One region of the Xanthomonas sp. NCPPB 4467 genome, then DNA from elsewhere that is predicted to be linked to it. Evidence: predicted binding sites of a transcription regulator. Region 1 holds the regulator's gene; the other holds the start of a gene.
The links. Region 1 encodes FliA, which starts transcription of late flagellar genes. Its sites were predicted from a motif close to TAAAGTTTNNCNNNCNNNGGCCGATAA; they were not measured.
Positions count from the first base shown of each region.

Region 2: a site for FliA is predicted at 5,736-5,762, ahead of ACCQ06_RS13455 (methyl-accepting chemotaxis protein). Genes of this name have one in related genera too.

Region 1 is NZ_CM191260.1:2,573,824-2,585,233, reverse strand. Features, by position in the region: gene flhB (flagellar biosynthesis protein FlhB) at 192-1,322, shown strand; gene flhA (flagellar biosynthesis protein FlhA) at 1,319-3,412, shown strand; gene flhF (flagellar biosynthesis GTPase FlhF) at 4,226-5,905, shown strand; gene ACCQ06_RS11175 (MinD/ParA family protein) at 5,892-6,776, shown strand; gene ACCQ06_RS11170 (RNA polymerase sigma factor FliA) at 6,773-7,540, shown strand; gene cheY (chemotaxis response regulator CheY) at 7,576-7,968, shown strand; gene ACCQ06_RS11160 (protein phosphatase CheZ) at 7,968-8,594, shown strand; gene ACCQ06_RS11155 (chemotaxis protein CheA) at 8,597-10,252, shown strand; partial or broken gene ACCQ06_RS11150 (XVIPCD domain-containing protein) at 10,476-10,754, opposite strand; RNA gene ACCQ06_RS11145 (sX9 sRNA) at 10,816-10,891, shown strand; partial or broken gene ACCQ06_RS11140 (XVIPCD domain-containing protein) at 10,899-11,410, opposite strand, start outside.
Region 2 is NZ_CM191260.1:3,027,836-3,039,245, reverse strand. Features, by position in the region: gene ACCQ06_RS13470 (DUF3301 domain-containing protein) at 1-72, opposite strand, end outside; gene ACCQ06_RS13465 (DEAD/DEAH box helicase) at 620-5,014, shown strand; partial or broken gene ACCQ06_RS13460 (DNA-3-methyladenine glycosylase) at 4,954-5,572, opposite strand; gene ACCQ06_RS13455 (methyl-accepting chemotaxis protein) at 5,874-7,532, shown strand; gene ACCQ06_RS13450 (chemotaxis protein CheW) at 7,544-8,053, shown strand; gene ACCQ06_RS13445 (GGDEF domain-containing protein) at 8,393-9,478, opposite strand; gene ACCQ06_RS13440 (hypothetical protein) at 9,668-9,844, opposite strand; gene ACCQ06_RS13435 (helix-turn-helix transcriptional regulator) at 10,096-10,305, opposite strand; gene ACCQ06_RS13430 (hypothetical protein) at 10,376-10,639, opposite strand; gene ACCQ06_RS13425 (hypothetical protein) at 10,639-11,241, opposite strand; gene ACCQ06_RS13420 (phiTE_072 family protein) at 11,238-11,410, opposite strand, start outside.

The sequences.
Region 1 (11,410 bases):
AGTGACGTCACCCAGTTTTGTTAGCCGCGCTTTTGTAGACCGACGGGCTGCCCTCGCCCCTCACCGTCGCCACAACCCTCCAGCAGCTCAACGTGGGGCCAGTGCTTTTTTCGATTCTCCAATCCCGATTCCCGCTCCGAAACTGGAACGCCGCTTGCATGAGACCAGGCTGATCCCCCACCGGCACCTCCATGTCCGAGTCCGACGACGGCGGCGAGCGTACAGAGCTTCCCACCGAAAAACGCCTGCGCGAGGCACGTGAGCAAGGCAACATCCCGCAATCGCGGGAGTTGTCCACCGCAGCGGTGTTCGGCGCCGGCGTGTTCGGCCTGATGGCGTTGGCCGGCGGCATCGGCGATGGCGCGGCGGTGTGGATGAAGACCGCGCTCAGCCCCGACCCGAGGATGCGCGAGAACCCGATGGCGCTGTTCGGCCACTTCGGCGACCTGCTGATGCAGCTGCTGTGGGTGATGCTGCCGCTGATCGGCGTCTGCCTGCTGGCCGGGGTGGCCGGCCCGCTGCTGATGAGCGGCCTGCATTTTTCCAGCAAGGCCATCATGCCCGACCTCACCAAGCTCAATCCGGCCAACGGGATCAAGCGCATGTGGGGCAGCAACAGCCTTGCCGAGCTGGTCAAGTCGATCCTGCGCCTGCTGTTTGTCGGCCTGGCGGCCTGGCTGTGCATCTCCAAGAACCTGCACGGCCTGCGCTCGCTGGTGAACCAGCCGCTGGAACAGGCCATCGGCAACGGCCTGCACTTCACCAAGAGCCTGCTGCTCTACACCGCCGGCGCGCTGGTGCTGCTGGCCGCCATCGACGCGCCGTACCAGAAGTGGAACTGGATGCGGAAGCTCAAGATGACGCGCGAAGAGATCAAGCGCGAGATGAAAGAAAGCGAGGGCAGCCCGGAAGTGAAGGGCCGCATCCGCCAGATGCAGATGCAGATGTCGCAGCGCCAGATGATGGAAGCGGTGCCCAAGGCCGACGTGGTGCTGATGAACCCGACCCACTACGCGGTGGCGCTCAAGTACGAAGGCGGCAAGATGCGCGCCCCGATCGTGGTGGCCAAGGGCGTGGACGAAATGGCCTTCCGTATCCGCGAAGCCTGCGAACAACACCGGGTGGCGATCGTCACCGCACCGCCTTTGGCACGCGCCTTGTATAGGGAAGCTCAAATCGGCAAGGAAATTCCCGTGAGACTCTATTCGGTCGTGGCCCAGGTGCTCTCCTACGTCTACCAGTTGCGTGGCTGGAACGGCGGCCCGATGCCGGAATTGCCCTCGCTGGACGTGGATGAGTTCGGTAAGGGAGCCAGCGCATGAGCGCCCAACCCACCCCGCTCAATGCCCGCCGCGTCATGGAGTTGCTGCGCAACGGCCTGGGCGCCCCGCTGGCGCTGATGGCCATGCTGGCCATGCTGATGGTGCCGCTGGCCGCACCGGTGCTGGATGCGCTGTTCACCTTCAACATCGCCATCTCGCTGATGGTGCTGCTGGCGGTGATCTACGTGCAGCGCCCGCTGGAATTCACCATTTTCCCGATCGTGCTGCTGATGACCACGATGCTGCGGCTGGCGCTGAATGTCGCCTCCAGCCGCGTGATCCTGATCAACGGCCAGGACGGCCACGCCGCGGCCGGCAAGGTCATCGAGGCCTTCGGCCAGTTCGTGATCGGCGGCAACTACGCCGTGGGTATCGTGGTGTTCGCGATCCTGACCATCATCAACTTCGTGGTCATCACCAAGGGTGCCGGGCGCGTGTCGGAAGTGACCGCCCGCTTCATCCTGGACGCCATGCCCGGCAAGCAGATGGCCATCGACGCCGACCTCAACGCCGGTTTGCTGACGCGCGAGGAAGCCAAGGCCCGCCGCGAAGAGGTCCGCGAAGAAGCCGACTTCTACGGCGCAATGGACGGTGCCAACAAGTTCATCCGCGGCGACGCCATCGCCGCCATCATGATTTTGTTCATCAACCTCATCGGCGGCATGGCGGTGGGCATGTTCCAGCACGGCATGAGCTTTGTGGATGCCGCGTCCACCTACACCCTGCTGTCGATCGGCGACGGTCTGGTAGCGCAGCTGCCGGCCCTGCTGGTGTCGTCCTCGGTCGCCTTGCTGGTGACCCGCGCCTCGCGTGCGCAGGACATGCGCGGCGCCATGATCAGCCAGGTGTTCGGCCAGCACCGCGCACTGGCGGTGGCCGCCGCCATCCTGGGCCTGGTCGGCCTGGTCCCGGGCATGCCGAACGTCGCGTTTTTGACGCTGGGCCTGATCCTGGGCGTGATCGCCTGGAAAATGTACAAGCGCAGCCTGGTGGTCGCCCCGACCGGCGACCCCGCCAGCGACCCCAAGGCCGCCGCCGCGGCGACCGCCGCGCAGGCCAGCGCCGAACTGAGCTGGGACGAACTGCGCCCGATCGACCCGCTGGGCCTGGAAGTGGGCTACCGGCTGATCCCGCTGGTGGACAAGCACCAGGGCGGCGAACTGATGGCGCGCATCAAGGGCGTGCGCCGCAAGCTCACCCAGGACATCGGCTTCCTGGTGCCGCCGGTGCATATCCGCGACAACCTGGAACTGTCGGCCAACGCCTATCGCCTGCTGGTGCATGGCGTGCCGGTAGCCACCGCCGAGATCTACCCCGACCGCGAGCTGGCGCTGGACCCGGGCGGTGCGCTCGGCCAGCTGGACGGCATTCCCGGCAAGGACCCGGCATTCGGCCTGGATGCCACCTGGATCCAGACCCATCAGCGCTCCTACGCCGAATCGATGGGCTACACCGTGGTCGACCCGGCCACCGTGGTGGCCACGCATCTGTCGCACCTGATCCGCGAACACGCCCCGGAGCTGCTCGGCCACGAAGAAGTGCAGCAGTTGCTTGCCACCCTCGCCAAGACCGCGCCCAAGATGGTGGAAGACCTCACCCCGAAGGCGCTGCCGCTGTCGGTGGTGGTGCGCGTGCTGCAGAACCTGCTGATCGAGCGGATCCCGGTGCGCCAGTTGCGCAAGATCGTCGAAGCGCTGGTCGAGCACGCCCCGCAGAGCCAGGACCCGGCCACCCTCACCGCCGCGGTACGCACCTCGCTGGGCCGCTTCATCGTGCAGGAAATCGCCGGCATGTCTGCCGAACTGCCGGTATTCACGCTGGCCCCGCAGCTGGAGCGCGTGTTGCAGGAATCCACCCACGGTAACGGTGTGGCGCTGGAGCCCGGCCTGGCCGAGCGCCTGCACCAGAGCCTGGCCGATTGCGTCGGCAAACAGGAAGCCCGCAACGAACCGGCCGTGGTCCTGGTCCCCGGCACGGTCCGCGCCGCCCTGGCCCGCCTGGTCCGCCACAGCGTCCCCAGCCTGTCGGTGCTGGCGTATAGCGAAGTGCCGGAAGACAAACGCCTGAAGTTGGTCGGCACGATCAGCTGAGCCGAACGCACATCGTCGTCGCCCCCCTTCCGTAGGAGCGCACCCGGGCGCGACAGCGTTACCGGGACAGCCCCATCGCGCCCAGGTGCGCTCCTACGACGTACTGGGTCATCCGACAACGCGGGTGAGCTTTGATCCAGACGGGTCAACCGCTGGGATACGAGATCCCAAGAAGACAGCACAGCTCGGACTGGACAACGTCGCCGACACCGCTTGTGTAGGAGCGCACCCGGGCGCGACGACTTCACCGGGACAGCCCATCGCGCCCAGGTGCGCTCCTACGAATGTATCAGCGCTCCGGTAGAGCCCGATAGCCTCTATCGCGTTCTCCAGCAATCACAGCAGGCCGGCCACCAACCGCCAACGCCACGCGCCGGAAATCCGCCACTCGGCAAAACCCCCAATCGATTGCATGACACCGACTCCGGGAAGCATGACGCGCGCGACGGTGTCGCGGTGCGCGCAGGCGTTCAATGCACTCCCAGACACCCGATCTGCCCCGCCGTCCGGCCCATGGGCGCAGTCGAACCGGCGACAACGCCGCCAAACATCCCAATCAGGACAAGCACTTAGCGCCGCGCACCCGGCTCAGCATCAGCGCCCAGCCGCCCTCGCCAAAAACCCAGCACCGCCGTTTTGGCACGCCGCGTGCATTAGCTCTGGCGAGACCGCAGACAGCACCACCGCTGCGGGGCGGATGGCAGGACTTGGAACAACCGAACGGGACAGGCAACTCATGACGCTGGCAACACACCCACATTCATCGCGCACCCGTCCGGCGTCCGGCGGGTCCCGTTCCTGGAGGCACGTGGCATGAAGATCAAACGCTTTGTCGCCCCGGACATGCGCACCGCATTCCGCATGGTGCGTGAAGAGCACGGCCCGGATGCAGTGATCCTATCCAACCGTCGTACCGCTGAAGGCATCGAGATCGTCGCCGCCAGCAACTACGACGAAGAACTCGTGCAGCGTGCACTGGAAACCGCACGCTCCGATGCGCCGATCACCCACACCGCTCCGCTGCAGCAGGCGCCCGTGCAGCAGGCTCCGGTGCAGGCCGCCGCCCGCCCCGCCGCTCCGGTGCATGCCCCGCTCAAGCCGGCCGCCGAGAACGGCATGAGCCACCGCCAGCGCGTTGCCAGCGCCGCCGAAGACATGATCGCCGCCATGGCGCTGCGTCAGCCGGTCAGCGTGCCGCGCCAGTCCCCGGTGGCCGCCCCGATCCGCAGTGCGGTGCCGATGCCGGCCGTGCAGGACGTCGCCGCCCCGGTTGTGCAGCGTCAGGAACACGCGCTGTCGGCGGTGCCGGAACAGCTGTTCGCCGACTTTTTGACTACCGCCCCGGTGCAGCGCCCCGCCGTGCAGGCCGCTCCGGTGCAGGCGCCGACCCCGGTCGTTGCCGCCGCCCTCGCCGCCCCGGCTTACGCCGCACATGGGCAGGACGACGATGCATTCGCCGACGAAGCCGACTTCGACCTGGACGACGCGCTGCCGCAAATCCTGCCGCCAGCCGCGTTGCCGCCGATCGTCGTCGCCCCCGCCGCGCTGGCCGCGGTGCCGGTGGCCGCCGCACCGGTCCCGCAGAACGACGAAGAACTCAAGCAGCTGCGTGGCGAACTGGCGCTGATGCGCCAGATGATCGAGCGCGAAATGAACCGCCTCACCGACGAGCGCCTGCGTGGCTCCCCGGTGCGTGCGCAGGCGCTGGAGCTGATGGACGACTACGGCTTCGATGCCGGCCTGACCCGCGATGTCGCCATGCAGATCCCGGCCGATACCGAATTGCACCGCGGCCGCGGGCTGATGCTGGGCCTGCTGTCCAAGCGTCTGCCGGTGGCTCCGATCGACCCGCTGGAACGCGGCGGCGTGATCGCCCTGGTCGGCCCGACCGGTGCCGGCAAGACCACCACCATCGCCAAGCTGGCGCAGCGCTTCGCCGCCCAGCACGCCCCGCGCGACGTGGCCCTGGTCACCACCGACACCTTGCGCGTCGGTGGCCGCGAGCAGCTGCACAGCTACGGCCGCCAGCTCGGCATTGCCGTGCACGAAGCCGATAGCGCCGACAGCCTGCTCGCGCTGCTGGATCGCCTGCGCGACTACAAGCTGGTGCTGATCGACACCGCCGGCATGGGCCAGCGCGACCGCGCCCTGGCTGCCCAGCTCAACTGGCTGCGCGCCGCCCAGCAGGTCACCTCGCTGCTGGTGCTGCCCGCCAACTCCCATTTTGCCGACCTCGACGAGGTCGTGCGCCGCTTCGCCCACGCCAAACCCCAAGGCGTGGTGCTGACCAAACTCGACGAGACCGGCCGCTTCGGCAGCGCCTTGTCGGTGGTGGTCGACCACCAACTGCCCATCACCTGGGTGACTGACGGACAGCGGGTCCCCGACGACCTGCACCGCGCCAATGCCGCCAGTCTCGTTCTTCGTCTTGAAGATTTACGGCGCGCTGCCGATAAGCCCTGTACTCCGGAGCACAACCATGCAGTCGCGTGAATACGCAAAGCTGACCAACGCCTTCCCCCTGACGGCGACCCGTCCCGAGCCCTTGGGCCCGGTGCGCACGATTGCCGTGACCGGTGGCAAGGGCGGCGTGGGCAAAACCAACATCTCCGCCAACCTGGCCGTGGCGCTTGCCGACATGGGCAAACGCACGCTGCTGCTGGACGCCGACCTTGGCCTGGCCAACCTGGATGTGGTCTTGGGCCTGTCGCCCAAGTTCACCCTGGCCGACCTGATCGCCGGCCGCTGCACGCTCGATGAAGTGATCATCGAAGGCCCGGGCGGCGTGTTGGTGGTGCCGGCCGCCTCCGGTCGCCGCCACATGGCGGAACTGGCTCCGGCCCAGCACATCGGCCTGGTCAATGTGTTCTCCGAACTGGAACGCGACCTGGACGTGATGGTCATCGACACCGCCGCCGGCATCACCGACAGCGTGCTGACCTTCTGCCAGGCCGCCCAGGACACCGTGGTGGTGGTCTGCGACGAGCCGGCCTCGATCACCGACGCCTACGCGCTGATCAAGGTGCTCTCGCGCGAACGCGGCGTGGACCGCCTGCAGATCATCGCCAACATGGTGCGCGACCCCAACGAAGGCCGCCTGCTGTACGACAAGCTCTCGCGCGTGTGCGAAAAGTTCCTCGGCGATGTGTCGCTGAACTATCTCGGCCACGTGCCGCAGGACGACTGGTTGCGCCTGTCGGTGCAGCGTCAGCAACCCGTCATCAAGGCGTATCCCGCCAGCCCGTCGGCGCAGGCCATTGCCGAAATCGCACGCCGTACCTCGCGCTGGCAGGCTCCCACCGTGCCGCGCGGCAACGTCGAGTTCTTTGTCGAACGCATCATCCAACGGGGAGTGGCCGCATGAGCACTGCTACCGCAACCACGGCCAGCGCGCAGTACCGCGCCGTGCAGCGCAATAACGCCAACGACGTGGTGACCCAGCACGCCGATCTGGTCCGCCGCATCGCCCACCATCTGGCGGCGCGTCTGCCGGCCAGCGTGGAAGTGGACGATTTGATCCAGGCCGGCATGATCGGCCTGATCGAAGCCTCGCGCAGTTACGACTCCGACCAGGGCGCCTCGTTCGAAACCTACGCCTCGATCCGTATCCGCGGCTCGATGATCGACGAAATTCGCCGTGGCGACTGGGTGCCGCGTTCGGTGCACCGCCGTGCCCGCGACGCCGCCGCCGCCGTGCGCAAGATCGAGCAGAACACCGGCCGCGCCGCCGCCGCCACCGAAGTGGCCGCCGCGATGGAAATGCCGCTGCCCGATTACCTGCGCCTGATGGAAGACGCCGCACGCGGCCAGGTGCTGAGCCTGGAATCGCGCATCGAAGATCACGGCGAGCTGGACACCACCGCCAAGGGTGGCCCCAACCCGCAGCAGATGATGGAGCGTGGCGAATTCGGCCGCGAGCTGGGCAAGGCCATCGGCCAGTTGCCCGAGCGCGAGCAGCTGGTGCTGTCGCTGTACTACGAACAGGAATTGAACCTGAAGGAAATCGGCGCTGTGCTCGGTGTCAGCGAGTCGCGCGTCTGCCAGATCCATGGCCAGGCCGTGGTGCGTTTGCGCGGCCGCCTCAAAGTCTTCGAACTGGCCGATGCCGGTGTCGAAATTGACGACTAATTTTTTCGCGTATTTTTTCGTATTAGGAGCTTGATGTGAATAAGAACATGCGGATCCTGATCGTGGACGACTTCTCGACGATGCGACGTATCGTCAAGAATCTGTTGGCAGATCTCGGCTTCACCAATACCGCAGAGGCCGAAGACGGCAACAGCGCGCTGGCTGCATTGCGCGCGGGCCCGTTCGATTTCGTGGTGACGGACTGGAACATGCCCGGCATGACCGGCATCGACCTGCTGCGCAACATCCGCGCCGACGCCAAGCTCAAGCACCTGCCGGTGATGATGGTGACCGCCGAAGCCAAGCGCGAGCAGATCATCGAAGCGGCGCAGTGCGGCGTCAACGGCTACATCATCAAGCCGTTCACCGCGCAGACGCTGGAAGAAAAGCTGGGCAAGGTGTTCGAACGTCTGGCGGCGACCGCCTGATGAACGCCACCGTGGAGACCAATGCCGAACGCGCTGCGTTGATCGAGCGTCTGCAAGGTGCACTTGATGCACTGGAAAGCGGTGACGAAGCTGCGTGGAAGCGCGAGGTCGATCACCTCGCCGCCCTGCGCACGCGTCCGATGATGCAGGGCCTGAGCCGGCTCGCGCGCGAACTTGGGCAAGCGCTGGGCGAGCTGCCCACCGTGCCCGAAGAAGCCGGCGAACTGGACGATGCCTGCTCGCGCCTGGACCACGTGGTGGAAATGACTGAAAAGGCCAGCCATCGCACCCTGGATCTGGTCGAAGAATGCCGCGAGCTGGCCAACAAGCTGCGCGACGGCGGTCTGAATCAGGACCAGGGCGCGCTGATGGACCAGATGCGCCACAACCTGACCGAGCTGTCGCTGGCGCAAAGCTACCAGGACCTCAGCGGGCAGATCATTCGCCGCGTGGCCGGGATCGTGCGCCGCGTGCATGAAGGCTTCGGCGCGCTGGGCCTGCCGCCCAAGAGCACCGAGCCGAAGAAAGACGACGGCGGTCTTGCCGGTCCTGCGGTCAAGGGCCTGGACCGTCACGCGGTGTCGCAAGACGACGCCGACGATTTGCTGTCCGGATTGGGGTTGTAACCATGAGTGCTGTTCCAGACGATATTGCTGCCGATTTCATCGTCGAGGCCCAGGAAATCCTGGATCGCCTCGGCGAACAGCTGGTGTCGCTGGAACAGGCGCCAGACGAAGCCGACCAGCTCAACGCGGTGTTCCGCGGCTTCCACACGCTCAAGGGCGGCGCCGGCTTTCTGGCGATCAAACCGATGGTGGAGCTGTGCCACGCCGCCGAAGAAACCCTCGGCATGGCGCGCTCGGGCCAGGCGGTGCTGCAGGCGCATCATTTCGATGCCGCCCAGCAGTCGCTGGACTATCTGCAGGCCATGCTGGATGCGATGAGCTCGGGCGAACCCGTGCCGCATGCACCGCCGTCGCTGATCGCACAGTTCGATGCCAAGAGCGGACCGCCGGCGGTCAAGACCGCGCCCAAGGCGGCAGCTGCCGCACCTGCGCACGACGACGGCCATGCCGCGCCGGCGCCAGGCGCCAAGGCCGCGCCCAAGGCCGCCGCCAAAGGCGGCGCCGAAGCCGAACAGACCGTGCGCGTGGATACCAAGCGCCTGGACGCCATCGTCAATCTGATTGGCGAACTGGTGCTCTCGCGCAACCGGTTGAAGACATTGCGCACCCGTCTGCGCGACGAAGAACTCGACCGCGCGGTCAGCGTGCTGGATATCGCCACCGCCCGCCTGCAGACCGCGGTCATGCGCACCCGCATGCAGCCGGTGAGCAAGGTATTCGCGCGCTTCCCCAAGGTGGCCCGCGACGTTGCGCGCACCCTGTCCAAGGAAGTGGAACTGGAACTGGTCGGCGCCGAAACCGAGCTCGATCGTAATCTGGTCGAAGCCCTGGCCGACCCGCTGGTGCACCTGGTGCGCAACGCGATCGACCACGGCATCGAATCGCCGGCATTGCGCGAAGCCACTGGCAAACCACGCAGCGGCCATGTGCGCCTGTCTGCGCAGCAGGAAGGCGACTACGTCAGCATCGAAATCCAGGACGACGGCGCCGGCATCGACCCGGAACGTCTGCGCGAAATCGCCCGCAACAAGGGCCTGATCGACGCCGAAGCCGCTGCGCGTCTGAGCACCGACGAGTGTCTGCATCTGATCTTCATGCCGGGCTTTTCGACCAAGGCTGAAGTCACTGACATCTCCGGCCGCGGCGTCGGCATGGACGTGGTGCAGTCGCGTATCCGCGAGTTGAGCGGGCAAATCCAGATCCAGTCCGAGCTGGGCCGCGGCAGCCGCTTCATGATCCGCGTGCCGTTGACCCTGGCCATCCTGCCCACGCTACTGGTGCAGGCTGGCGAAGCGGTGTACGCGCTGCCGCTGGCACGTGTGGTCGAAGTGCTGCACGCACCGCAGACCTCGCTGGGCTGGTTCGACGGCCGCGCCGTACTGGATCGCCGCTCGCACACGTTGCCGCTGATCGACCTGCGCCGCTGGCTGGGCGTGCCCGCCGATCAACCGCCGCTGCTGACCGTGGTGCTGCTGCAGGCCGGCGAAACCCGCTTCGGCCTGGTGGTGGATCAGGTCCGCGGCCGCGAAGAAGTGGTGATCAAACCCCTCCCCCGCGCCCTGCGCGGCCTGCCCGGCTACGCCGGCGCCACCCTCATCGGCGACGGCCGCATGGCGCTGATCCTGGATGTGGATGGATTGCGCTCCAGCGATCATTGATCTTTGGAATCGGGAATCGGGAATCGGGAATCGTCAAGACGATCCTATCTGCCTGATCTAACGACAACGGCCGCGTACTGCGGCCGTTATCGTTTCACCACCAGCATCGCTGCCGATCTACGCTGCTACGCGCGCAGGCATGGGCGCGATGGTTTGGCGACGGTCAGGCTGCCGTGGAACTGAAACTGGAACCGTTATTTCGGAACCGTTACTTCACTAGCCCTCACACCATCCGGTGTTGAGGCGCAATCGACTGCTCTCGCTGTTGCTCCTGCTGCTGGGATTGCTGTTGGCGCTGCGTTTCGCCCAAGGCCTGTAATTGCGCCAAGGATTGCTCGACGGGCTGCGCAATCGCATCACTCGTCTTCATATGCGCCATCTTGTGAGCGGGATCGTTCAACGCACCTTCCACAACGAAGACGTTCTCGCCCTGCCGCACGGACTTGGTGTTCTCGCTCAGCACGACATGATCGATTCGCGACAGCCCGTTCTCTTTGGCTAAGAGCCGCTAACAAAACTACTGTGCAGCCGCCAGGCGGGCGCGGCCGGTGCTCGGAATCCTCATGTACCACCCGTACACTCCGGTTCCTCCGCGCCGTCCACACCCACCTGACGACTGCTCGCTACGTTTTGTTAGCCGCTCTAAATACGCGCTGCTTGCTGCCAGCCGAGCGCTGTTGTCGTCGTACTCGCGGCCGAGGCCTTGTTCAAGGCGGCGAACGGCCTCTTCTGCTTGGTGATGCAGCGGATCTGTTGGCAGCACTCTCGCGAGCTGTGTTGCTTCCTGTCGTGGAGATACCTGCTCACCGGGCGGCTGCGCCTCACCAATCACCTTCTGCCAAAGTTCCTGCTTGGGCTTCGGATTGTTGTGCTCCTTATTCAACTCACTTTTAGGCACAGGAGCAGGAATGCTCTTGATATCATCTACGTTTTCTACGGGTCTGATATCCCCCTCAAAGCCTTTATCAACTCCATCTTTTGTCTTCCGGTGCAGTCCAGCGTGATTGAGCGCATCCCATGTGAAGTCGATACAACTGTTTTTAGCACCGTGATATTCCATATTGAACCCGTGCTTAGCAGGGGCCGCGCCGAAGGCCTCCAGCTTTTCATACTGCGCCTTATCGATCTCCATCGTGCGTGAGTAATACGGTTTTTGAT
Region 2 (11,410 bases), 450 kb from region 1:
GGCACCGGCAATCATGAAGAGGATGAGGCTGGGCATGCCGCCAATGTGCCACGGCTTGCGGCCGATCGACAATCGTCCGCTCGGCCCGCAACGTTGCGTCAGCGACGCGATCATCGCCAAGCAACCGGCGGTGCTCCCACTCCCGCACCCCGCACCCCGCAGTCCGGCCCCAGCCATACCGCACCAGGAGCTGCTATCAGAACGTAGCGACCCGCTGAGAAGCGGACGCGGACGGGTACACGGGCACCAGAGTGCAAGCGCGATAAATAAAAGCCCGAGCACCGGCCGCGCCCGTGGGGTGCTCGCGCTTTAGCCTTACTTGCTCGCACCAAGAGCGGCCAACACAACGTAGCGACCCGCTGCGAAACGGACGTGGACGGTACACGGGCACCATAGTGCAAGCGTGGTAAACAGGATTTCGGGCACCGAGCGTGTCCGCCTGGCGGCTGTATCCGTCCAATGGTCGCGGCGTAGTCTTGTCTAGTTCGCTCTAAATCGTTCACTGCCAACGCCGCATCCGGCTTGTGTGGGCTGCTGCCGACCCCCATCCATTGCACTCTCGTCGAGTTGAATCCGATTGCCGGGCGGCCGGTTGGCGTCGTGGTGTCGGGCATCGCCCATGCATCCTGTTCTGCAGCACTTCCATCCTGTGGTCGCCGCGTGGTTCGCGCAGGCCTTTGCTGCGCCCACGCCGGCGCAGATCGCTGCGTGGCCGGCGATCCAGGCAGGGCGGCATACGCTGGTGGCGGCGCCGACCGGGTCGGGCAAGACGCTGACCGCGTTCTTTGCAGCGATCGATGCGCTGATCCGCGACGGGCTGGACAACGGCGGTGCGCTGCCTGACCAAACGCGGGTGGTGTACGTGTCGCCCCTCAAGGCACTGTCCAACGACATCCATCTCAATCTGGAAGCGCCGTTGCAGGGCATCCGCGCGGCCCTGGCCGCCGAAGGCCTGCCGGACGTGGCAGTGCGCACGGCGGTCCGCACTGGCGACACGCCACAACGCGAGCGGGCTCAGGCACGGCGCGTGCCGCCGCATATTCTGGTGACCACGCCGGAGTCGCTGTACGTGCTGCTGGGCTCGGCATCCGGGCGCAGTGCCTTACGGCATGTGCGCACGGTGATCGTCGATGAAATCCATGCGGTGGCGGCGGACAAACGTGGCAGCCATCTGAGCCTGACCTTGGAGCGGCTGCAGCGACTGGCCGATCAACCGATCACGCGAGTCGGTTTGTCGGCAACGCAGAAACCCATCGACACCGTCGCGCAGTTTCTGGTCGGCGTGGGCGAAGACGGCGTGCCACAGCCCTGCGAGATTGTCGATATCGGCTACACGCGTGAGCGCGATCTGGCGTTGGCGCTGCCGCCCACACCGTTGAGCGTGGTGATGTCCAACGACCAATGGCTGCAGGTCTATACCGACGTGGCCACGCTTGCGCAGCAGCATCGCACCACGCTGGTGTTCGTCAACACGCGGCGCATGGCCGAGCGTGCGGCGCGGCATCTGGGCGATCTGTTGGGCAAGCAACGCGTTGCCGCGCATCACGGCAGTCTGTCGCGCGAGACGCGTCTACTGGCCGAACAACGGCTCAAGGCGGGTGAGCTCACCGTGCTGGTGGCCACCGCCTCGCTGGAGCTGGGCCTGGATATCGGCGATGTGGATCTGGTGTGCCAGCTCGGCTCGCCGCGCTCGATCGCCACCTTCCTGCAGCGTGCCGGCCGCTCCGGTCACAAGGTCGGCGGCACGCCGAAGGCGCGGCTGTTTCCGCAGACCCGCGACGAGCTGGTGGAGTGCGCGGCGTTGCTGGACAGCATCCGGCGCGGCGAACTGGATGCGCTGCGCATTCCCTTGGCGCCGGTGGATGTGCTTGCGCAGCAGATCGTGGCCGAAGCAGCCTGCGAGGACTGGGACGAAGATGCGCTGTTTGCGCTGATGCGGCGCGCGTGGCCGTTCGCCCAGCTGAGCCGTGCCACCTTCGATAGCGTTGTGCGCATGCTGTGCGAGGGCTTCAGTACCCGGCTTGGCCCGCGTGCCGGGTATCTGCATCGCGATGCGGTGCATCGGCGGCTGCATGCGCGCCGCGGTGCGCGCATGACCGCGCTGACTTCCGGCGGCACCATTCCCGAAACCGGCGATTACAGCGTGGTGCTGGAGCCGCAGGCCGAAAAGATCGGCACGGTGAACGAAGATTTTGCGGTCGAAAGCCTCACCGGCGACGTGTTCCAGCTCGGCAATGCCAGCTACCGCATCCTGCGCGTGGATGCCGGGCGCGTGCGCGTGGAAGATGCCAAGGGCGCGCCGCCGAATATCCCGTTCTGGCTAGGCGAAGCGCCTGGCCGCAGCGACGAGCTGTCAGCAGCGGTGTCGCGCCTGCGCGGCGAGATTGCGGCCCGACTCGACAACGCACCGCATCAGGCAGCACGTGATTGGCTATGCAGCACGCTGGGCTGCTGCGCAGAAGCGGCGCAGCAACTGGTGGACTATCTGGCGCATGCTTGCGCGGCGCTGGGCGCCATGCCTACGCAGCAGTGTTTGGTGATGGAACGGTTTTTCGATGCCAGCGGCGGCACGCAATTGGTGATCCACTCGCCTTACGGCAGTCGCATCAACCGCGCATGGGGGCTGGCATTGCGCAAGCGCTTCTGCCGCACCTTCAATTTTGAATTGCAGGCGGCAGCGACAGAAGATGCGATCGTATTGTCGCTGTCGACCAGTCACAGTTTTGCGCTGGAAGAAGTTGGCCGTTATCTGCATTCGTCGTCGGCCGAGCATGTGCTGATCCAGGCGCTGCTGGATGCGCCGCTGTTCGGCGTGCGTTGGCGCTGGAACGCCACCAACGCGATGGCGCTGCCGCGTTTCACCGGTGGCAACAAGGTGGCGCCGCAGCTGCAGCGGATGAAGTCCGAAGACCTGTTGGCGGCCGTGTTCCCGGATCAGGTGGCCTGTGCGGAGAATCTGGTTGGCGAGCGCGAGGTGCCGGATCATCCGCTGGTGACGCAAACGCTGGACGATTGCCTGCATCAGGCGATGGACAGCGAAGGCTGGTTGCAGGTGCTGCGCGGGCTGGAATCGGGTGCCATCACGCTGGTGGCGCGTGATCTGGCGGCGCCTTCACCGCTGGCGGCCGAAGCCTTGAATGCGCGTCCGTACGCATTTCTGGACGACGCGCCGCTGGAAGAACGCCGCACCCAGGCCGTGCAGAGCCGCCGTTACGCTCCGCAGAACAGCGACGACCTGGGGCGCTTGGACCCACAGGCCATCGCGTCGGTGCGTGAGGAGGCCTGGCCGCAGCCACGCGATGCCGAAGAGATGCACGAGGCCCTGGTCGGGCTGGGCGTGCTGCCGGTCGATGAAACGGCCGGTGCGCAGTGGCAGCCGTGGTTGACGGCACTCGCCGCCGACGGCCGCGCCAGTTGCCTGGTGATGGACGGCGCGCCTGCACTGTGGATCAGCGCCGAGCGGATCGATTGGTTCATGCGCCTGTATCCGCACGCATCGGCGCAGCCGCCGTTGCAGGCACCGGACGACTGCCGCGTGGCCGACTGGGAGCGCGACAGGGCGGTGCGCGAGCTGTTGCGTGGGCGCTTGTCGGCGGTTGGCCCGGCGCAGGTGCCGGCCTTGGCCAGTGCATTGCGCTTGCCCGACGACGAGATCGCGCTGGCATTGCTGGCATTGCAGCGCGAGGGCTATGTCATGGCCGGCCAATTCAGTGCGCACGCGCAGTCGGAAGAGTGGTGCGAACGCCATCTGCTGGCGCGCATCCATCGCTACACGCTGGGGCGCTTGCGGCGCGAGATCGAGCCGGTATCGCAGCGCGATTACGCGCGCTTTCTGTTTGAGTGGCAGCATGTGGACAGCGAGAGCCGGGTTGCCGGACCGGACGCGTTGGCTGGCGTGGTCGGGCAATTGGAAGGCTTCGAAGCGCCGGCCGTGCTGTGGGAAAGCGAAGTGCTGCCGGCGCGTGTACGCGACTATCAACCCGCCTGGCTGGATGATTTATGCACCGCCGGACGCACCGTGTGGGCGCGCTTGCGGCCGGGCGGTGGACGCAGCGGCGCCGCGTTGCGGGCGACCCCAATCGTGCTGCTGCCGCGACGCGACGCGCAGCGCTGGAGTGGCCTGGCACGTGCGGTCGACGATGCACCGCTGGGGTCCCGCGCGCAGCGTGTGGTGGAGGTCTTGCAGCAGCAGGGTGCGTTGTTCTTCGACGAAATTGCCGATGCCTCACACCTGATGAGCACCGAGCTGGAAGACGCCCTGAGCGAACTGGTAATGCGTGGCCGTGCGCATTGCGACAGCTATGCCGGGCTGCGCGCGCTGCTGGTGCCGGCCTCCAAGCGGCCGTCGGCGCTCTCGCGGCAGCGGCGTCGTGCCACTGCCCTGGGCATACGCGATGCCGGGCGATGGGCGCCGGTGCGTGCGCTTGCCGAGCTGCCGCTGGCCGAAGCCGGCGAACGGCATCAGGAAATGCTCGAACACGTTGCGCGCACGTTGCTGCGCCGCTACGGCGTGGTGTGCTGGCGCTTGCTCGAGCGCGAGGCGGCGTGGTTGCCGCCCTGGCGCGAACTGCTGCGCATGTATCAACGCCTGGAAGCGCGCGGCGAAATCCGCGGCGGCCGTTTCATCGCCGGTCTGTCTGGTGAGCAGTTCGCCTTGCCGGATGCGATCGCGGCCCTGCGCCGTGCGCGCGCCCAGGTTCCGCAACAACGCTGGGTGTGCGTGAGCGCAAGCGACCCCAGCAATCTGTTGGGCAGCATCCTGCCTGGCGAGCGCGTGGCACGGGTGCCGGGCAATCGCGTCGCATCGCTGGACGGCCTGCCGATGGCGGTGTGGGCCGCCGATCGCTTCCAACCGCTGCAGGACCTCTCCGCCGAACACACCGAGCAGGCTTTGCGCCTCCTGCAACGCGGGCCAGGTGCGGCTGAGCAGACGCCGATGCAGCAATGGCTGGCTCAGTCGCCTAGCAGCGCCGCACACGTGCCGGTCGCGCGCGGGAGCGGGCGCGACAAATAGGCGCTGTCGGGCACCACCCAGCGCCATGGCTGGTCGACGGCCTTGCGGATGCCGATGCGCGGTGTCGCAAGCGGAACTGCCGGCGGCGGGGTGCCATCGTCTTCGATCCACAGACGTGCGCCAGCATCGGTCAGGTCCAGTCCGTTGTCGGCCGCAGTGACGCCGAATGCCTGCGCCAGACGGCCGGGGCCGGTGGTCAGTGCCTTGGCCGTCGCCGCGCCGCGTGCCGCCTGCATGGCCGGCACGCCGGCGAGCGGCTGCAGCGCGCGGATCAGCACCGCATGCCCGGGGGCGCCGCCACACACCGCATTGATCGCCCAGTGCATGCCATAGATGAGACACATACAGATGCCCGGGCGCGCCGAACATCACTTGCGTGCGCGGGGTGATGCCACGAAACGAGTGCGCGGCAGGATCGTCGCTGCCGCAATAGGCCTCGACCTCGGTGATGCGGCCGCGGCGGCCATCGGCACTGACCAGCACCTTGTTGAGCAGGCGCGGCGCAACCTCGCGCGAATCGTGTGCGTAAAACCTGCGGGGCAGTGGCGTGGGCGACATGGCCTCAGCCTAGCTGCACGGACGTGATGTCTCTGCGGACTGTCCCGGACAGCCTGCAGAGCAGGGGTAGGGTTTTTCCGAATGCCGCAGGTCAGGAGCGCTGGACCTGTCACAAAACAGCAAATCCAGTTGCATGAATGCGCGCTGTACCGACGGTTGCATATCAAGCGTGTTTTGCCACCGCCGATAGCTATTAACGATTGGTTAGACAAGTCCGCATCGTGCGATCGGCACGCGCAGCGCCGTCGATTGCCCATGCACTGCATGCATGCAGCCCACGCATCACTTAAGAGAACTCCCAATGTTAGGCAACTTCAAAATCGGAACCAGGCTGATCGTGGCGTTTCTGATCGTCTCTGCGATCGGCGCGTGCATCGGGTGGGTGGGCTATTCGAACTCCGGACGCATCAGCGACCTGTCGACCTCGCTGTACGAGCGCGAGTTGCTGGGTTTATCGAACGTGAAAGAGGCCAATATCAACCTCATTTACGCCGGCCGCGCACGCGCCAACCTGATGTTGGCCAGTAGCGCGGAAGAGCGCCAGTCGCACGTGCAGAACATCGACAAATACACCGCCAAGGTGGTCGAGCACATGACCCGTGCACGCGGCAGCTTTCAGACCGACGAAGGCAAGACCAAGCTCGCGCAGTTCGACCGTGCGTGGCAGAAATATCTGGACGAGCGCGGGCGCTTTATCGAAGCCGCCAACCGCGAGGCCTTGCGCGACGCCAATCCCGAACTTGCCGCATTGTCGCGTGCGGTCCGCGTAAGTTCGGATGAGGTCGATAATCTGATGACCGACTTGAGCGGCCTGCGTGAGCGCAGCGCGGCATCGGCCAACGCCGAAACCAGCGCGATCCATGCGCGCAGTTCCAGATTGCTGATGGCCATCATCTGCGGCGGCGTGTTGCTCGGGGGGGGGCTTGGCGTGGTGATCAGCCGCAGCGTCACCGGCCCGATCCGTCGTGCGGTTGCAGTCGCCAATGGCCTGTCGGAAGGCGATCTGACCATGCGCATCGACGTGCACGGTCGCGACGAAACCGCGCAGTTGCTCGAAGCCATGCGCACCATGGTGCAGAAGTTGTCGCAGGTGGTGGGCGAGGTGAATACCAGCGCCGAGACCCTGGCCAGCGCGTCCGAAGAAGTCAGCGCCACCGCGCAGTCGTTATCGCAGGCCGCCAGCGAACAGGCGGCCGGCGTGGAAGAGACCAGCGCTTCGCTGGAGCAGATGACCGCATCGATCAGCCAGAACACCGAAAACGCCCGCATCACCGACGGCATGGCCACCCAGGCCGCGAAGGAAACCATCGAAGGCGGCGAAGCGGTGGTGGCCACCACCCAGGCGATGAAGCAGATTGCGCAGAAGATCGGCATCATCGACGATATCGCCTATCAGACCAATCTGCTCGCGCTCAATGCCGCCATCGAAGCGGCGCGCGCCGGCGAGCATGGAAAGGGATTTGCGGTGGTGGCGGCCGAAGTGCGCAAGCTCGCCGAACGCAGCCAGGTGGCCGCGCAGGAAATCGGCGAGGTGGCCAGTTCCAGCGTGGAACTGGCCGACCGCGCCGGACGCCTGCTCGACACCATCGTGCCCAGCATCAAGCGCACCTCGGATCTGGTGCAGGAAATTTCCGCCGCGTCCGAAGAACAATCCTCGGGCGTGAGCCAGATCAACTCGGCGGTGGTGCAGTTGAGCCAGACCACCCAGCAAAACGCCAGCGCCTCCGAAGAACTGGCCGCCACCGCCGAAGAAATGAGCACGCAGGCCGAGCAACTGCAACAGAGCATGGCGTTCTTCCGGCTGGGCGGGCAGGGCGCTGCAAGCACGCCGCCCAAGCGCGGCAAGCAGGCGGCCGCGCATCCTGTACGGGCCGCAGCTGCGCGCGGTTGGCGCACCACTGTAGCGCCGGCGTACGCGCTGTCCGAGGGCCCGGACGAAGGCCAGTTCGCTCGCTTCTGAGAGATCGATCGATGACCGCACAAACTTTCGATGTCATGCCGGGCGATGCCGATGCGGCCGCCCAGTACCTCACCTTTCAACTGGACGGCGAAACCTTTGCCACCAGCATTCTTGGGATTCGCGAAATCATCCAGTACCGCACTCCGACGCCGGTGCCGTCGATGCCGGCGTGCGTGCGCGGCGTGATCAATCTGCGCGGCGCGGTGGTGCCGGTGGTGGATCTGCAGGCACGGCTCGGGCGTGCCGACAGCGCCATCAACAAGCGCAGCTGCATCGTGATTCTGTCCACCGAGCAGGCGCAGGGCACCCAGGTGATCGGCGTGCTGGTCGACGCCGTCAATGCGGTGATCGAACTGGCCGATGACGATATCGAAGCGGCGCCTGCGTTCGGTACGCATATCCGCCGCGACCTGCTGCGTGGCATGGGCAAGGTGGGCGAGCGCTTCGTGGTGCTGCTGGAGATGGAACAGGTGCTGCAGGTGGACGAGATTGCCGGCAACGCCGATGCGCTGGCTGCCTGACGGCTGCGTGGAATTCTGACGAGCCGATGCCGGTCGATTGACAGTGCAGACGACTGCAAGCGCTTAGACAGACTGCGTGTCGTGAGTCGCGGTGATTCGTAAGCGGGGCGGGTTGGTCGGGCAGCGTGCGCGGGCGGTAGGTTGTCTGCCGCTGGGTGCCCAAGGCAAATCACGTAGCGCAAAGGCGTTCGGCGTCAGAACTGCGCAGGCGCGCATCAACCAATGTTGAGCACGTGTTATGCAGCGCCGTCTACCCGCAGTCCTACTTGCATGGCAGTGCAACGACTGTCGCTCAAGGCACGAAGAAAGACAGCTCAAGCAATTCAGCTCGAGCGAATTTCAGCCTTGCAGATGCCAGCCGCTGAATCGCTGTACGCGGTTGCGTCCGTCGCAGATCGCGCCTTGCAGCGCATGCCGTGCACGTGCCAGCAAAGTATTGCTGTCGAGCGTCTCGCTGGCAGGCACATCGACCAGCCCGATGCTGACGGTCAGCGTTCCGGTGGGCCAGTGCGCGGTTTCGACCGCTTGACGGATGTCTTCGGCAGCCTGCATTGCAGCAGGCGCTACCGCAGCCGGCAGCGCCACGCACAACCGACCGCCGTCGAGCCGCGCCACAATGGTGGCGGGCGGCAACTGCGCCTCGACCAGTCTTGCCGCCTGCACCAGCGTCGCTTCCGCTGCGGCAACGCCCGATTGCAGCTTGTGCCGCTTGAAGCCATCCAGATCGATCAGCAAGAAGCTCAGCGACGCTTCCGGCGCCGCGGCACGTGTGTCTTGTAGCTGCTGCAGGCCATGTTCCAGCCCGGCACGGTTCCAGAGGCCGGTGAGCGTGTCACGTAATTCATCCAGCTCGACCAGCTCGGCCGCGCGCCGTAATTCGATGGTGTCCACGACTTGCCGCGCCAGTGCCCGCAACGCCTCGCGCTCGGCACCGGACAGCCGCCGCGGCGTACGATCCAGCACGCACAAAGTGCCCAATGCGACGCCGTCGGAGGTCAGCAACGGGGCGCCGGCGTAAAAGCGGATCTGGGGCTCGCCGGTGACCAGCGCGTTGTTGGCGAAGCGCGCATCCAGATGCGTATCGGCCACTTCCATCAGCTGATCGGGCGCAAGGATGGCGTGCGCGCAGAACGACAGCGTGCGTGGCGTCTCGCTCGGCTGCATGCCGATCTTGGACTTGAACCACTGCCGCTGCGTGTCGACCAGCGAGATCAACGCCATCGGCGTGCGGCACAGCGCGGCGGCATCTGCAGCCAGCGCGTCGTACCGCGGCTCGGGCGCCGTATCCAGAAGCTGGTAAGCGTGCAGTGTGGCCAGACGATCGTCTTCATTTGCCGGCGCGCGCGCGCCCAGCAAGGCGCCAACGTCGCCCGGCAACAAGGTCGCGTGGATCAGGTGCAACGCGGGTGCGTCTGGAAGCTGCATGCAAGGCCTTTGCAACAAGCGCCATCAAGGCGATCGAGTGTCTGCGTCAGTGGTCGCTGCCATTGCGTGCGCCACACCGTCCGATGAAACGTCGGCAGCCCCAGCGGCCGACGTTTCAGGATCTTGCCACATCGGCGGGCGGCGGTAAGCGCTGGGGATTCCACTCCGACGCGGCAGTCCTGCCAGCAGTCATTCGCCCTGGCCGGCATTGCCCTTGGGGCGGCGGCTGTGCTCGTCATGCACTTTCAGGTCTTCCTGGCCCGGACGCTGCTTGGCAGCTTCGTCCTGCTTGCGCGAGTCCTGGCTGTCGGAGACGCCGCTGGCATCGTCGCCGGCATTGTCGGGTTGGCGTTGTTGGTTGCTCATGGCGAAGGGTCCGCTGTGATGGAGAGGCGGACGTTAGCGCGCGCGATGTGATATCGGCGGCATTGCCCGCACCTCAGTGTTGCGGCGTCGCTTGCGACGGCAGCAACGAAAGAGCCCCGGACGTGAACGTCCGAGGCTCTTCGCTTGATGCGGTGGTGGAGCGGAAGGGAACCGCTGGGCGTTCCGAAACAGTTGCTGCGCATGCATTGCGCGGCGTCTTCGGGGTCACATGCCCCCAGATATGCCCCCGCCTAAGCTGCTTTGTCGCGGTCTGCGATTCGGGCGTCGATCCAGGCATCAATCTCGGACTCTACCCAGCCAACCAGCGTGCCCAGCGGCACCGGCTTCGGGAACGTGCCTTTCTTCATGCGGTCGTAGATGGTGGTCTGGGACATGCCGACGCGGTCAATGACTTGCGCGATGCGCAGCAGGCGGCGCGGCTTTTCGGTGGTATCGCTCATCGGGTGGTCTCCAGTTGGTAATTGTCCCAAGCGCGCTGCACGCGCTGGCGGATAACGTTGGTCGGGGCGCTCAGCCATTGCGCACCTCCGGCTTGGCCTGCTGGTCGATGCGCGCGGCTCTCTGCGTTGCGTCGATGCGGCCGCCTTCCCGCCAGCAGCGCTCAGACTCGCGAATTAGCTGTCGCCGTACCAACTCAGTCGCGTCACGACGCTCGACATGCTGGTGTTTCGTTTCATGCAGCCCCTGTTCTTGGCACTGCAATCCGTCAGCCATCGCACGATACTGCTGTGCACGCGCATACCACATCCCCGGAGATTTCTTTGCGCGCGGCATCACTCACCATCCTTCTTCGCCGCTGCCGGCTGGCGGTGGGTGGCATTCCCAGGCAGTGGCGTATCGAAGTGCAGCGCGTTCTTCGCTTCCTGCTTGCGGCGGATCTTCGCCATCACCTCGGGCTGCGTGATCCTTTCCAGCTCGCGTGCGCCCTCGGCATGCATGTCCAGTCCGGCCACCCAACAGTAGCCTGCCAGGGTGACCATGACGCCGCCGACTTCCTGCGCCGGCTCACCGACGGGGCGGCCGTAGACGTACTCCACCAGCGTCGCCACGCGTGACGGCTCGTAGCCATTCGACTGCAGCAGCTCCAGCACCTCTTCCAGCAGACGGTCGCCGCGTTTGGTCATGTTGCTGTAGAGCGATGGCAAGAAGCATTCCCCCATCCACTTCGATACGCCGGCCTGGAATGTGTCAGCCGGCACAGCAGCAGGCGCGGCCGACAACGCGGCGACGATAGCTTCCAGCGCGTATTCCTGCACGTCCTCTTCGTCATGCCCGAATTCGTAGTCGCCTCGCCGGTTGGGTGGCATCAGTCTACCTTTGCCCGGCTTGGGCAGCGATTCCAGAATCTCCCGCGCCTTCTTCTCGATGTCGTTCATGCCTGCTGCTCCTGTGCCGCCGCTTGGGTGTCTATCAGCGTGCGGAACTCGGTAATCACTTCTGCGGCAATACGCTGCACATATTCGCGCTCATGCTTCTTCACCTGCTCGTGCCGTCCACTGAGCATGTTTCCCGCCACGTAGTCGGCTTCGCACGAAGCAACGAACT